DNA from 3 places in the Mycolicibacterium mucogenicum DSM 44124 genome. Region 3 is predicted to be linked to each of the others. Evidence: predicted binding sites of a transcription regulator. Region 3 holds the regulator's gene; each other region holds the start of a gene.
What was found. The regulator LexA, encoded in region 3, represses DNA repair genes until DNA is damaged. The targets are predictions, from matches to a motif close to CGAACANNTGTTCG.
Positions count from the first base shown of each region.

Region 1: the regulator LexA is predicted to act here: its motif matches at 2,722-2,735, upstream of C1S78_RS10475 (HNH endonuclease signature motif containing protein).
Region 2: the regulator LexA is predicted to act here: its motif matches at 1,888-1,901, upstream of C1S78_RS24540 (HNH endonuclease signature motif containing protein).

Region 1 covers NZ_CP062008.1:2,158,119-2,162,813, reverse strand. Annotated here, with positions in the region: gene C1S78_RS10490 (alkaline phosphatase family protein) at 1-94, opposite strand, end outside; gene C1S78_RS10485 (MmcQ/YjbR family DNA-binding protein) at 206-601, shown strand; gene C1S78_RS10480 (class I SAM-dependent DNA methyltransferase) at 579-1,220, opposite strand; gene C1S78_RS10475 (HNH endonuclease signature motif containing protein) at 1,318-2,718, opposite strand; gene C1S78_RS10470 (ABC1 kinase family protein) at 2,859-4,184, opposite strand; gene C1S78_RS10465 (M24 family metallopeptidase) at 4,228-4,695, opposite strand, start outside.
Region 2 covers NZ_CP062008.1:5,041,068-5,045,762, reverse strand. Annotated here, with positions in the region: gene C1S78_RS24545 (hypothetical protein) at 17-340, shown strand; gene C1S78_RS24540 (HNH endonuclease signature motif containing protein) at 431-1,882, opposite strand; gene C1S78_RS24535 (IS630 family transposase) at 2,321-3,412, shown strand; gene C1S78_RS24530 (MMPL family transporter) at 3,499-4,695, opposite strand, start outside.
Region 3 covers NZ_CP062008.1:2,485,171-2,489,865, forward strand. Annotated here, with positions in the region: gene C1S78_RS12090 (sunset domain-containing protein) at 10-2,223, shown strand; gene lexA (transcriptional repressor LexA) at 2,290-2,979, opposite strand; gene C1S78_RS12100 (LysM peptidoglycan-binding domain-containing protein) at 3,231-3,704, shown strand; gene nrdR (transcriptional regulator NrdR) at 3,816-4,280, shown strand; gene C1S78_RS12110 (alpha/beta fold hydrolase) at 4,288-4,695, opposite strand, start outside.

The DNA of each region.
Region 1 (4,695 bases), 330 kb from region 3:
AGGCCGGGCAGTCACTCCAACCCGCGAGCGCGGTCCCGATTCCCAGGGCGACCGCCAGTCCCCCGACCCGACCAATGCATCTTCCCGCTGTCATCCGGAATGTATAACGCGCGACAATTATCGACCGCACAGGAATCGCGAACCTGACGCACAGCCATCTCGAAGGTTGGACACCCGCCGCGCCGCCGCGGGTTACCGTGGCAACGTGCCGCATCCGATCATGTTCGACGATGACGACCCCGGCCTGGCAGAGCTGCGCGCGGTCGCGCTGAGCTTCCCCGAGGCCTTCGAGAAAGTGTCGTGGGGCCGGCCGGTGTTCTGCGCGCCCAAGATGTTCGCGATGTACGGCGGCAATTCGAAGACGACGGGCGAAATGGTCGCCTACCCGCATTCACTGCTGGTCAAGGTCGACGAGTCCGACCGCGCAGCACTGGAACAGGATTCGCGCTTCTACTATCCCGCCTACATGGGCCCCTCAGGCTGGCTCGGGCTGGACTTCACCGCGGCGAAGGTCGACTGGGACGAGGTCCGGGAGCTGCTCGACGCATCGTTCCGGCTCGTCGCGACCAAGCGATTGATCAAGCTGCTCGACGCGCAATGAGGTAGGCCTGCGGCGTCGATTCGGCGTCATCGGGTTGCCGGACCGTTTCGGCATAGACGCGAAACCCGCTGGTCGACAACAGCTGTGCGACCGCCTCAGGCCTGCGGCGGATGAACGTCAAGTCCACCTGCTCGCCGTCGAAGTCCGTCAGCACCCGCGGCTCATCACCGACCTGAAACGCCAGCAGCAGCACGCCGTCCGGCGCCAGGACCCGGTGGAACTCGGCGAAAACCCGCGGCAGGTGCGCGTCTGGGACATGGATGATCGAGTACCAGGCGCAGAGCCCGCCGACGCTGCCGTCGGCCACGTCGAGGTCGAGCATCGACCCGATGCGGAACTCCAGACCCGGATTGTGCTGCCGCGCCTGCGCGATCATGTTGGGAGACAGATCGATTCCGGTGACGTCCAGGCCGGCCGCAGCGAGCGCCGCGGTGGCCACGCCGGTGCCGCACCCCACGTCCAGCACGCGCGGCTTCCCCGTCTTGGTGACCAGTTCGGCAAAGGCATTGATCATGGCGCGGTCCACCGGCCTGTCGTCGAGATGGTTTTGGAAGCGCCTGACGTAGTGCGCGGCCGCACGGTCATAGCCGTCGCGGGGCGTGGCCAGGAAATCGGGCATCAGCCAACGGTACGCGGGCATGCCGACACGGTCGGCCGGACGCGCGGCATCCGCAGCGCGCCGACTTGCCGTATCACCGGGCGCCGTCGACCCCCGGTTAGCTTGCGGGACTGTCACTTTCGCCGCTCTCGTCATCGCCGCTCTCGGCTGGGTAGAGCGTGGGGTGCCAGTATTGGTTGGTTCGGGGTTGGCCGACGTCGAGTAGTGGTGGCGGGGTCCAGTGGGCGCGGCCGTTGGCCATGGTGGTGCTCCAGCCGCCGGTGTCGGCGAGGCGGTTGTCGCAGCCGCAGGCGAGGGCGAGGTTGGTGATGTCGGTGGGGCCATCATCGCGCCAGTCGGTGTCGACGTGATGGGCCTGAGAACGCGAGGCGGGGACGGTGCAGTTGGGTTTGGTGCAGCCCAGGTCGCGGGCGAAGAGGGCGAATCGTTGCGCCACAGTGGCGGTGCGACGCGCTCGGCCCATGTACAGCGGTTGTTCGGTGTGGTCGTCAAAGACGACGAGGTAGTGGTCGGCGCCGCGGGCAGCCATGCGGATGAGATCGCAGATCGGTAACCGGCTGCCGGTGAGGGTGAGTGCGTGGCCGGTGCCGCGCTCCAATTCGGCGACAGTGCAGGTGGCCGCGATGACGACAGGTAGGCCGTTGTGGTCGCCGAGGTCGGTTCCGAGGGCGATGCGGCCCATGGCGGCGAGGGCGTCGTGGTTGCGTTGGTCGGCGCTGCGGGTGTCGTTGTCGATCTGGGCCTGGGTGGGCGTACCGGACTGGCACGGTGTGGGGTCGGCGGGGTTGCACATGCCGGGGGCGCCGAGTTTGTCTTGGACTGCTTCGAGGGTGGCGCGTGCTTCGGGGTCGAGCCAGCCGTCCACTTTGGACATGCCGTCGGGTTGTTGTTTGCCGATGCGGAAGCTGCGTTTGCGGGCGCGTTCGGCATCATCGGGTAGCGGCCCGTCCTGATCGAGCAGGTAGAGCAGCGCCTCAGCCGCGGCACGCAGTTCTTCCGGGGTCTGGTGCCGCGCACCAGCAACCAGGGACTGCTCGAACTGTCCATTGGTGGTGGGGTCGACCCACCCGGGGAGTTTGTTGATGAACTGGCCGATCACCTTCACGTGCTCGGTGTTGATCATGCCCTCGGCCTGGGCCGCGGCGGCGAACTCCCACAGCGGCGGCAACGGCTCCCCGGTCAACCCGGTGCGGGGCGCCAAATGCTGGGCGTCGCGGACCTGGCGGTTGGCTTCAGTGCTGTCCAGGCGTAACCGGGTACGCAGCACTTCGGCCCAATTTTTCGCGCCAAGCTCTCGGGCCGTGACCTGAGACTGCGCCACAACCAAAATCCGGTGATCCACGGCCTCGGCGGCGCACTTCAGGGTTTCACGGCGGGACTTCAATTCCAACAATGTCCGCACATCCAGGCCGGTGTAGTCCAGGGACGCGAGCCGAGCGTGCGCAGCTTCGTAGGCGGCGTAGGCCTCCTCGACAGCGGCTGGATCGGTCAATCCCATACTCGAACACTAGTTCGAACCACCGACAAATTTCCGCAGTTTGGGACGCCTGTGCCGAAAGTGACCAATGAGGTCAAATTTGTTGCCCAACAAGACGTTTCACCAGCCGCAACGACTCCGGCGTTGCCGCGCCGAACTCGTCAGTCCTCGCGGAACCCGGGCACCCACTTGTCGACGATCTCGGCGTAGTTGATGGTCGCGTCCAGCTGCGCGGCAATGCCGAGCAGACCGCCGAGCACCCGGAACATCATCAGATAGTTCGGCGGCAGGTTCAGCTGGCGGCTGGTCTTGAACGTGGCGGCGAACTGCTCGCTACGGATGTCCGCGGCGGTGGCGGCGATGCCCTGCAACCATCTGCGGCTGAAGTGGAAGCTCTCGTGACGCAACGGCTCGATGTACGGCAGCAGGTAGGCGTTGATCTCTTCGTGAGAGACGGTGGCCCCGGCGGGGATGAAGCCTTCCTCGCGCAGATACGCCGTCATCTCCTCCCACTTCTCGTCGCGCGCGAGCCGCAGAATGGGACCGGTCGCGCGCGGCAGACCACCCTCGTGAACCGCAACGGCACCGAAGTCCATGACACCGAACCGGCCGTCGTCGAGCAGCATGAAATTGCCGGGGTGGGTGTCCACGTGGAGCAGCCCGCAGCGATACGGGGCGCTGATGGTGACCTCGAGCAACAGGTGCGCACACTTGTTGCGCTCGTCTTCCGTGCCGCCCGCGATGATCTCGGAGAGCTTGCGGCCCTCCATCCATTCGGTGATGACAACCTTGGGTGACGACGCGACGACCGCCGGGACGTAGAACTGCGGATCGCCCGCAAAAGCCTTGGCGAACGCCCGCTGATAGTCCGCCTCGATGCGGTAGTTCAGTTCTTCCTCGGTGCGCTCGATGAGCTCGTCGATGATGCTCTTGACGTCGGCGCCCGGAACCACCTGCTTGAACAGTGTGGTCAGCATGCGCAGCGTCTTGAGGTCGGCACGCACGGCTTCGTCGGCACCCGGGTACTGCACCTTGACCGCGACGCGGCGGCCGTCGCTCCACACCGCGCTGTGTACCTGACCGATGCTGGCGGAGGCAACGGGCGTGTCGTCGAAGGACTGGAAACGCTCACGCCACTTGGTGCCCAGCTGGGCATCGAGTACGCGGTGCACCTTCTCGGCGGGCAGCGGCGGGGCGTCGCTCTGGAGCTTGGTCAGGGCTTCGCGATAGGGCTCGGCATACGCCGGTGGGATGGCGGCCTCCATGACCGAAAGCGCTTGTCCCAGCTTCATGGCCGCGCCCTTGAGCTCCCCCAGCACCTGGAACAGCTGTTCGGCGGCCTTCTCGACGAGCTCGGCGTTGACGTCCTCTTTCGACTTGCCGGCCATACGCTTGCCGACGCCCAGGACGGCGCGGCCCGCGATCCCGGCGGGAAGGGTTGCCAGTTTGGCGGCACGTCCCGTGCGGCCACGGCGGATTTCAGCCATGGCGTCGATCTTGTCTTTCTTAGCCGATCTTGACAACAGCCCGCTATGAAACCGGGACAACCACCAATTCGTGCGGCTGGTTGTTCATCGACACGCAGCCGTCGTCGGTGACGACGACGATGTCCTCGATCCGCGCGCCCCACTGCCCCGCGAAATACACACCGGGCTCGACGCTGAACGCCATGCCGGGCTCGAGCGTCAGGGCGTTGCCCGCCACGATGTACGGCTCCTCGTGGACCGACAGTCCGATGCCGTGGCCGGTGCGGTGGACGAACACCTCGGCCAGCCCCTCGGCGGCCAGGACGTCGCGGGCCGCGGCATCGATCTGCTCGGCGGTCATCCCGGGCCGGACCGCGGCCACGGCGGCAGCCTGCGCGCGTTGCAGCACCGAATACTGCTGTGCCACCGCGGGATCGGGTTCACCGATGCTGTATGTCCTGGTGCAGTCCGAGTTGTAGCCGGGCTCGACGGGCCCGCCGATGTCGACGACGACGATGTCCCCGACCTGCAA
Region 2 (4,695 bases), 2.6 Mb from region 3:
GAAAGGTCGAGTTCACATGACGCGACGAATCGCACGACTGGCCGCGGCGGCACTGCTGTCCGGTGGGATGAGTCTGGCCGCCTTTGGATTCAGCGCCGGCACCGCCCACGCAGAACCCTCCTCGGGTACCTGGTGCCCGGGCCAGCCGGTCCCCGGCGGCTTCACCGAGGTTGACTGGGACTGGACGACCTGCCATCGGTACAACTTGGTACACCGCGGAATGCCACCTCAGGTCGTCGGCATGACCGCCGAAGACGGCTGGTACGGCGGTCACCCCCACTACCGCACAGTCGCGGGCGAGAACACCAACGCGACCTGCCAGTTCTTGGGGTGCCCGTAGCTACGGCCGGCGGGGTGGTCGTCACCCCTGCTGCCCTACGACGGCCGCTCGCGATGGTGAAACCCATTGTGAGCGGCCGTTTTCCGTATTTCAGAACGGTGCGGGTTCATTCCAGCCTTCTTCTGCTGCCCGGATCTTTTCGTGTTCGATGCGGCGCGATTGTTCGTCGGCGATGCGTTCTTCGTTGGCCGTGCGGGCTTGGTTGACGAGTTGTTGGCGTTCTTGGGCGCGGGTGCGTTTGCGTTTGGGCATGCAGTGACCGCGCGCGGGGCTGCGTGGCGGCTCCTCGCCGATCTCGGGTGTGCCGGTGGGTTGGGCGAGTTGTGGGTACCAGTGAGCGCCTTCGGGTTTGGTGATGTAGGTGTGCCCGGTGGGGGCGGTCCACACGACGGTCCCGTCGGGGAACTGCTGATCCCGCCAAGGGTGGAAGGTTTTGAGCAGGTGGTGGAACCGGCACAGGCATTTGAGGTTCGACGGGTGCGTCGGCCCCGCAGGATAGGCGGTCGTGTGGTCGATGTCGCAGGCCTCGGCGGACCGGTCACAGTCGGGGAATCGGCAGGTCAGGTCCCGGCAGCGCACGAACTCGGCCAGTTTGGCCGAGGGCCGGTACCGGGGTTCGGCCGCATCCGGTGCGATGACGACCTGCCGGATCATCGCGCCGTCGGCGAGTCGTTCGACCTGTTCGGCGGGGATCTGCCCGTAGCCGGGCAGGAACCCGGGGGCCTGCCCGTTCACTGCCTCCGGTGCGGCGATGACGTGGATGACGGCGCGGGGGCCGACGGTCGCCGCCGGTAGCTCGGCCGCGGTGGCGGGGCAGTCCTCCTGTCCGCACTCGCAGCGCAACCGGCCACCGCGGGCCAGGGCATCGATGGCCGCGGCCCGCCGCTGATCATGGCTGCGCGGATCATTGCGGCACACACTTTTTGCGAGGTCGTCCAGGGCCGCGTCGAGCACGGCGGCGGTCGCGGCATCCAGCGTTCCGCAGACACTGGCGGCGCCGGGGCCGCAGGCGCGGATGTCGAGGTACCGGGCTTGGGACGGGGGTTTGGGCGGGTGCACCCCGGCCTGGTCGGAGGCGGCGATGATCGCGTCGATGCGTTGTTCCATTTTCGGTTTCGACAATCGACCCCAGGCCACGATTTTGGCGGCGAGGTCGGCGTCGACCTGTTGGGCGACGTCGTCGTCGATGATCAGGTCGGTGCGCGCGACGATCATCGCGACCATCACCGCATCGATCAGCCCTTTGGCGTAGACGGCTGCGACTTTGGGTAGGCGGGTGCGCAGCATCACTGCCCGCTCCACCTGGGCCTGTGCCCGTTTGCGGGACACCCCCAGCGCGGCGGCGACCTCCACGACCAGGCCAGAAAAGCCGTCGATCGCCCAGTACCGTTTTTCGATGTCGTCGTCGGGAGCGCGCAGCTCCCACAGGTCGCCGATCGCGGCCAGGCGGCGGGCCCCTGCGGCGTTCTCCTGGCGGGTGGCCAGGGTGATCGCGTCGACCGCCGCGGCCGCGGCGTGGGGATCACTATTTGATTCGCTCATACGTTCGAATATAGATGCGCCCACCGACAAGATCAGCGACTGCTGACATCGCCGCATCGTCGACGGTTAGAGCACCTAAACAGAAGCGCCACAGCAGGATTGGGTTCCACCCCCAGGCGCATGGATCGTCGACGGTTAGGACAACTAGCCAACTCGGTCCGCGAACGCGGGACGCCAAGAGGCAAGCCAAGCCACCGGCAACCTGCCAAGCCACCGCGCCGGACGACACGACCGATTAGCCGACCTAACCGCCGACGATCGACCAGCCGGCGCCGGCGCCCTCTGGGATGGGCCGGAACGATTGCGGAGCCGACCTAACCGCCGAGGGTCCCAGACCCGTCCAGAGAACTTCGGGCGAAGCGACCGGGGCCGCAGGAGCGTCAAAGGACAGCTAGTGTCCTGCGCCGTAAATTAGTTGATTAATTGTAGAATTGGCGGGTGGGAACCAGGGGTAGGCCGGTAGTCGAGTTGGTGTTGACCGACGACGAACGTGAGACGTTGCAGCGGTGGGCCCGTCGATCGAAGTCCTCGCAGGCGTTGGCCCAACGTTGTCGGATCGTGTTGGGTTGCGCGGCAGGGAAATCCAACAAGGAAGTCGCCGCTGATGAAGGTGTGTGGCCGCAAACGGTCGGCAAATGGCGTGGACGGTTCCTGGAGGCGCGACTGGAGGGTCTGGCCGATGAGCCGCGTCCTGGTGCGCCGCGCAAGATCACCGACGAGGCGGTCGAGCAGCTGATCGTGGCCACGTTGGAGCGTCAACCCAAAGGCGCCACGCACTGGTCGCGGTCTTCGATGGCGGCTGAGACCGGGTTGTCGAAGTCAACGGTCGGACGGATCTGGAAGTCGTTCGGCCTCAAGCCGCATCAGGTGGACACCTTCAAGATCAGCAACGACCCGCAGTTCGTCGACAAGGTCCGTGACGTCGTGGGGTTGTATCTGGACCCGCCGGAGAAGGCACTGGTGCTCTGCGTCGATGAAAAATCGCAGATCCAGGCCTTGGATCGCAGCGCGCCGGTCCTGCCGATGATGCCCGGCATGCCCGAGCGCCGCACCCATGACTACGTGCGGCACGGAATCACCACCTTGTTCGCCGCCCTGGATGTGGCCACCGGCGAGGTCTACGGCTCGATTCACCGCCGGCACCGCGCGATCGAGTTCAAGAAGTTCTTGACCAAGTTGGACAACACCGTGCCCGCTGACCTGGACGTCCATCTGATCTGCGACAACTACTCGACGCACAAATCGCCGACAGTAACCAAATGGCGTGCCGCCCATCCCCGATTCCACATGCACTTCACCCCGACCTACTCGTCGTGGCTCAACCAGGTCGAGCGGTGGTTCGGGTTACTCACCGACCAGAAACTGCGCCGCGGCGTTCACCGCTCAATTCAGGCCCTCGAGAAGGACATTCGCGAGTGGATCGCAGACTGGAACGACAACCCCCGCCCGTTCAACTGGACCAAGACCGCCGACGAGATCTTCGAACGACTCGGTTCATATCTTCAACGAATTCCCGGCGCAGGACACTAGGCCACCTAAGCGTCGACGATCCACCGGCACCGCCACGATGGGACGAGGTAGGACCAACAAACCCGGCCGCGATTTACCCAGCCCACCTAAGCGTCGACGGTCGCGGGTTCGCGCTCCGCGTTGGTCGTCGCGGCGTGCCCCTCGGCGGCGTGCGGCTTACTCGGCCACCAGATGCGGTTACCGATCATGGCCATCGCGGCCGGCACCAGCACCGTGCGTACCAGGGTGATATCGATCAGCAGGCCGATGCCGATGGTGAACCCGATCTGCAGCAGGTTGATCACCCGGCCGGTCATGAGCGCGAACATGGTGAGCGCGAAGACGATTCCGGCGGTGGTGATGACGCTGCCGGTGGTGCCGAAGCTGCGCATGATGCCGCGGATCATGCCGTCACCCGACTCTTCGCGGATGCGGGCGGCGAACAGCATGCTGTAGTCCGCGCCGACGGCGATGAGCGCCATGAACGACACCGGGAACACCGACCAGTCGATGTCGACACCGATGAGGTGCTGCCACACCAGGACGCTGAAACCGGAGGCGGCGGCGAACGACAGGGTCACGACCGCGACCATGAACACCGGCGCGAGGATGCTACGGAGCAGCGCGATCAGCACCAGCAGCACACCCAGGATCGCGACGATGCCGTAGACGGCGAAGTCGTGCCACACCTGGTCGCGCATGTCGGCCGAGAGCGACGCCAGGCCGGTGCTGGCGAAACGTGCTGTCTGTAAAGAGGTTCCGGATGCGGCCTCGGTCGCTGCCGGCGCCAGCGCGCGGGAGGCGTCGAGGGCCCGGGCGCTGTACGGGTTGATCTTCCAGATGACCAGCATCCGCGCGGTCTTGCCGTCGGGCGAGAACAACAGGTCCTGTGCGGCCCGGAAGGCCGGATCGGAAAAGCCTTGCGGCGGAAGGTAGAAGCCCGAGCCCGGGCCGTCGCCGGTGTGCGTGCTCAAGGTCGTCAGATAGTCCGTCGCCTGGCCGAGCCCGTCGGTGAGCCGCCCGGACATGTTGACCACCTGGTCCACACCACCCTTGACCTGATCGAGGCCGACGGCCAGTCGAGTCATCCCGGCGCTGAGCTGGTCGGCGCCACGCACGAGTTCGGTCAGCTGGGTGCGGGCCTGCGCCGGCGAACCGCCGGGCAGGTTCGCGACCATTTTCTGCAACGTGGCCAACGCATCTCGGATGGCGGGCTCGGCGGCCCGCACCTTCTCGACAGTCACCTGCGGGACCGCGGAGAGCCGCTGCGCCTGCAGCAGGGCCCGGCTGACCGCACCATTGGA
Region 3 (4,695 bases):
AGGAATTCGATGACCGGGCTGCGAACCCGCGGCGGATGGGCTGGTGTCTGGGCCCTTTCTGTCGCGGTGGCATTGCTCATGGCTCCGACGGCATACGCGACACCGGAAAGCGACGCCGACGCGGCGATATCCCACACGTGGGATGCCGCGGGCGGTGACACAGGTGAGCTGGGCGCCAAGGACGGTGACGTCTACCAGGTCGGCGCGGGCTTTGCGCAGAACTTCGCGGGCGGCAAGATCTATTTCAGCGAGAGCACCGGCGCCCACCTCATCTACGGCGCGATTCTCGACAAATATCAGGCGCTGGGCGGCGCCGCGGACAGCGATCTCGGCTTCCCGACCATCGACGAGGGTGCCGGCAAGGCCACCGACAGCCGGAACAGCACGTTCAGCGCCGCCGACAAGCCGGTGATCTTCTGGACGCCCGACAACGGCGCCTGGGTGGTCCGCGGTGCCATCAACGCGGCCTGGGACAAGCTCGGCGGTTCGGCGGGCACCCTCGGTGTGCCCACGGCCGACGAGTCCTGGAAAGGTGACGTCGTCACCCAGCCCTTCACCGGCGGTGAGGTGAGCTGGAACGCCAAGACCAAGACCTTCACCACCACGCCGGCCGACCTGGCCGGCCAGCTGACCGGGGTGGACGTGCCGGGCGACGCGACGACGGCCATCGCCGCGGCGCGCCGCGCGGCCGGCGGCCCGCAGGGCACCCTCGGGGACGAGCAGGGCGCTCAGTACAAGGTCGGCGACGGCGTGGCGCAGAACTTCGCCGGCGGCACCATCTTCTATTCGCCGGCGACCGGTGCGCACGCGATCACCGGCGACGTGCTGGCCAAGTACCGCGCAGCCGGCGGACCGCAGGGCGATCTCGGATTCCCCGCGAGCAACGAGACCGACGGCGGCATTGCGCCGAAGAGCCGGATCGCCACCTTTGCCGCCGCCGACAACCCGGCGATCTTCTGGACGCCCGAGCACGGCGCGTTCGTCGTCCGCGGCGCGATGAACGCGGCGTGGGACAAGCTCGGCGGCGCCACCGGCAAGCTCGGCGCACCGACCGCCGACCAGACGGTCAACGGCGACGTCGTCAGCCAGAAGTTCAGCGGCGGGTCGATCTCGTGGAACAAGTCCACCCGGGCGTTCAGCACCGAGCCGGCCGAGCTGGCGTCGCAGTTGGGCGGCCTGCAGGTGCCCAGCGTCGATCTGCCGGGTGGCGTGACCTCGCAGGCCGACGAGTCCGGCAAGTGGTACCAGTTCCACTGGTGGTGGCTGCTGGCGATCATCCCGCTGTTGCTGGTGGTGGTCGGCATCGTGATCGCAGCGCTGCTGCGACGCCGGCGGAGTGCCGGCCAGGACGCCGTCGACGACCAGGACGCGTACGACTACGACGACCACGAGTTCGGCGACGGGGAGTACGGCGATCCGCAGTATGCGGACGGCGGCGCCGACAGCGAGTACGGCGACGAGTACCCGGCCGAGGACCAACATTTCGACGGCCCGCACGGGGGACCCGAGTTCCAGAGCAACCCGGACGTCATCGACACAGCGCCGACGGTGTACCCCGATTTCACGGCCGGGCAGCCCGTGGACGAGCCGGCCGCGGATGAGCCGGCCGCGGATGAGCCGGCCGACGCCGAGTTCGAGGCACAGGCCGAAGCCGAGGCCCAGCCGGTGGACGCAGCCGAGCCCAGTGAGCCCACCGAGTCGGAGCCGGAAGGCGACGAGCCGACTAAGTCGGTGCAGCTTCCCGAGGCCCTGCGTCGCGGTGGTGCGGCAGCGGGCCTGACGGCGGCCGGGTTGGCGGGCTTCGCGGGCCTGCGGCCCCGGGACGCCGGCGAGCGGGCGGCTGACGAGGGTGCGCCCGAGCCGCAGGAGCAGATCGCCGAGGCCGAGGCGGAGGACGTGCCGGCAGCGGAACCGGCTGCCGAAGCGCCCGTGGAAGCGCCGGTGGACGAGCCGCCGGCGATCGCGACGCCGGCCGAGGAGGCCGTGGTGGCCGGCCCGGCCAGCGGCAGGCACCACGCGCTGGGGGCCGAGGAGCCCGAGACCGCGCAGATGTCGTTCCGCGTTGCCACGGGTGCGGAGCCGCCCGAGGGCTACGGCATCAAGGCCAATACGGAGTCGGGTTTGTACTGGGTGCCGGGGTCCCCCGGATATGACGAAGCGCCCGTCCAAATCTGGTTTGCCAGTGAGGAATTCGCGGTCACCAACGGGTTCATCCGCGGCTGACGTGAGTCACGACTGAGCCCCGCTGCGAGCGACTGCAGCGGGGCTCATCTGTAGGTCCGGCGGGCGTCAGATCTTGCGGATGACGGTCACGACCTTGCCGAGCACGACCGCGTCGTTGCCCGGGATCGGATCGAACGCCGGGTTGTGCGGCATCAGCCACACCTGGCCCTTCGTGCGCTTGAAGGTCTTCACCGTGGCCTCACCGTCGATCATCGCCGCGACGATGTCCCCGTTGTCGGCCACGTTCTGCTGCCGCACGACGACCCAGTCGCCGTCGCAGATCGCGGCGTCGATCATCGACTCGCCGACCACCTTCAGCAGGAACAGCGAGCCCTCGCCCACGAGTTCGCGGGGGAGCGGGAAGACGTCTTCGACGGCTTCTTCGGCCAGGATCGGGCCACCGGCGGCGATCCGGCCGAGCACCGGGACGAAGGTCGGTTCGGGCAGTGCGTCCGAACCGGCGACGTCGGTGGTGATGGTGGCGCCGGTCGAGTCGTCCGCGCCGCGCACGTCCACGGCGCGCGGGCGGTTCGGGTCGCGGCGCAGATAGCCCTTCTTCTCCAGCGTGCGCAGCTGGTGGGCCACCGACGAGGTCGAGGTGAGCCCGACGGCGTCGCCGATCTCCCGGATGCTGGGCGGATAACCGCGCGTGGTGACCGAGGTGCGGATGACGTCGAGGATGGTCCGCTGGCGCTCGGTGAGGCTGCTGGACCGTCCGCCTGGCTGGGCGTCCGTTGTGTCGGTGCTGTCGCTCATGGAGACGAATCTAGCCCAGTGCGCACGATTCATCAAACATGTGTTCGAGATCGGGCGGCTCGGCGTGTCGCGGGGTGGATCCGGTTGTGACGTCGCGAAAGGGGTCGCGGAGTCGGGGAACGGAACTTGTCGGTGGGTGGTCGTATCGTTCGCAACAGTTCGATCACATGTTCTACCGTTCGAACATTTGGGCGATATAGTCGAACATAAGAGCGATCGAACCTATGTACGAACTCCTGAGAGGAACCGACATGACCGTCATCACCCGCGAATACCCGACCGACGTCGTCGTCCGCACCGTGCCTCGGCGTTCAGATGTGAATCGGCACCGCCAGGCCCGGCTGCGGCCGGCCGGCTCTCGTCCCGCGGGCGCGGCCTTCCGCCACCGGGGCACCGGTGTCCTGACCTCCCGCGCCTCGCACCGCCGCAACCCGATCACGCCGTTGACCACGGTGCTGCTGGCCCTCGTCGCGGCCGGGATCACGGTGTGGCTGGGTCTGGTCGCGCAGTTCGGTGAAGCTGTCCAGCCGACGTCTTCGGCAGCATCGGTGCCCGCGCAGCTCGCGGTGGTCCGGGTGCAGACCGGGGAGTCGATCCAGCAGGTCGCCCGGCGGGTGGCGCCCGATGCGCCGGTCAGCGCCGTCGTCGACCGCATCAAGGAACTGAACAAGCTGCCGTCGGTGGCCCTGAATGCCGGGCAGACGCTGATCGCGCCGGTCGGCTGAGGACGGCCCGTGCGCACCTCGATCGGCACGGCGCCCGGCCGCGTCCGAGCGGCACGGGTAGGCTCGAGACCGTTCGAAACGGTCGATTGTCGGTGCGGCGAAGGAGCGGTGATGCACTGTCCGTTCTGCCGGCATCCGAACTCGCGTGTGGTCGATTCACGAGAAGCTGATGAAGGGCAGGCGATTCGGCGTCGCCGGTCATGCCCGGAATGCGGCCGCCGGTTCACCACGGTGGAGACCGCAGTCGTTGCGGTGGTCAAACGTAGCGGCGTCACCGAACCGTTCAGCCGGGACAAGGTGATCAAGGGCGTACGGCGCGCCTGCCAGGGGCGGCAGGTCGACGACGATGCCCTGAACCTGTTGGCACAGAAGGTCGAAGATGCGGTGCGGGCCACCGGATCTCCCGAAGTGCCCAGCCATGAGGTCGGGTTGGCGATCCTCGGTCCTCTGCGTGACCTCGATGAGGTCGCCTATCTGCGGTTCGCCTCGGTGTACCGCTCATTCTCGTCCGCTGAGGACTTCGAACGCGAAATCGAGGCGCTGCGCGCGCACCGCGGCGTCACGTCGTCGGGCTGAACGGCCGCTAGGTCGCGCTGCGTTCGTCGGTCTCCATCGCGTCGAACACCGCGGCTTTCATATCGACCGAGGCGTCCATCGTCTTTGTTGTGACGCCGGCCTGAAGAAGGCCGCGCAGCGCGTCACGGTCGTAGACCGACGGCGCGGTCGTGTCGATGAAGTCCTCGATGAGTTTCACGAACCGATCGGGATCGTCGTGAAATGGAAAATGTCCTGAGTTGTCGAAGAACTCGAGCCGGGAACCCGGCATCGCGGCGTGGGCCAGTTCGCCATGCGCGGCCGGGATGACGGCATCCTGGGTGCCCCAAACCAATTGCACCGGAATGGCTTCGGTCAAATAACATCGGTCCAGCATCGTCACCACCTGGCCGCGCCAGTCGACAACGGCACGCAGGGTCCGCGCGAAGGCAGACGA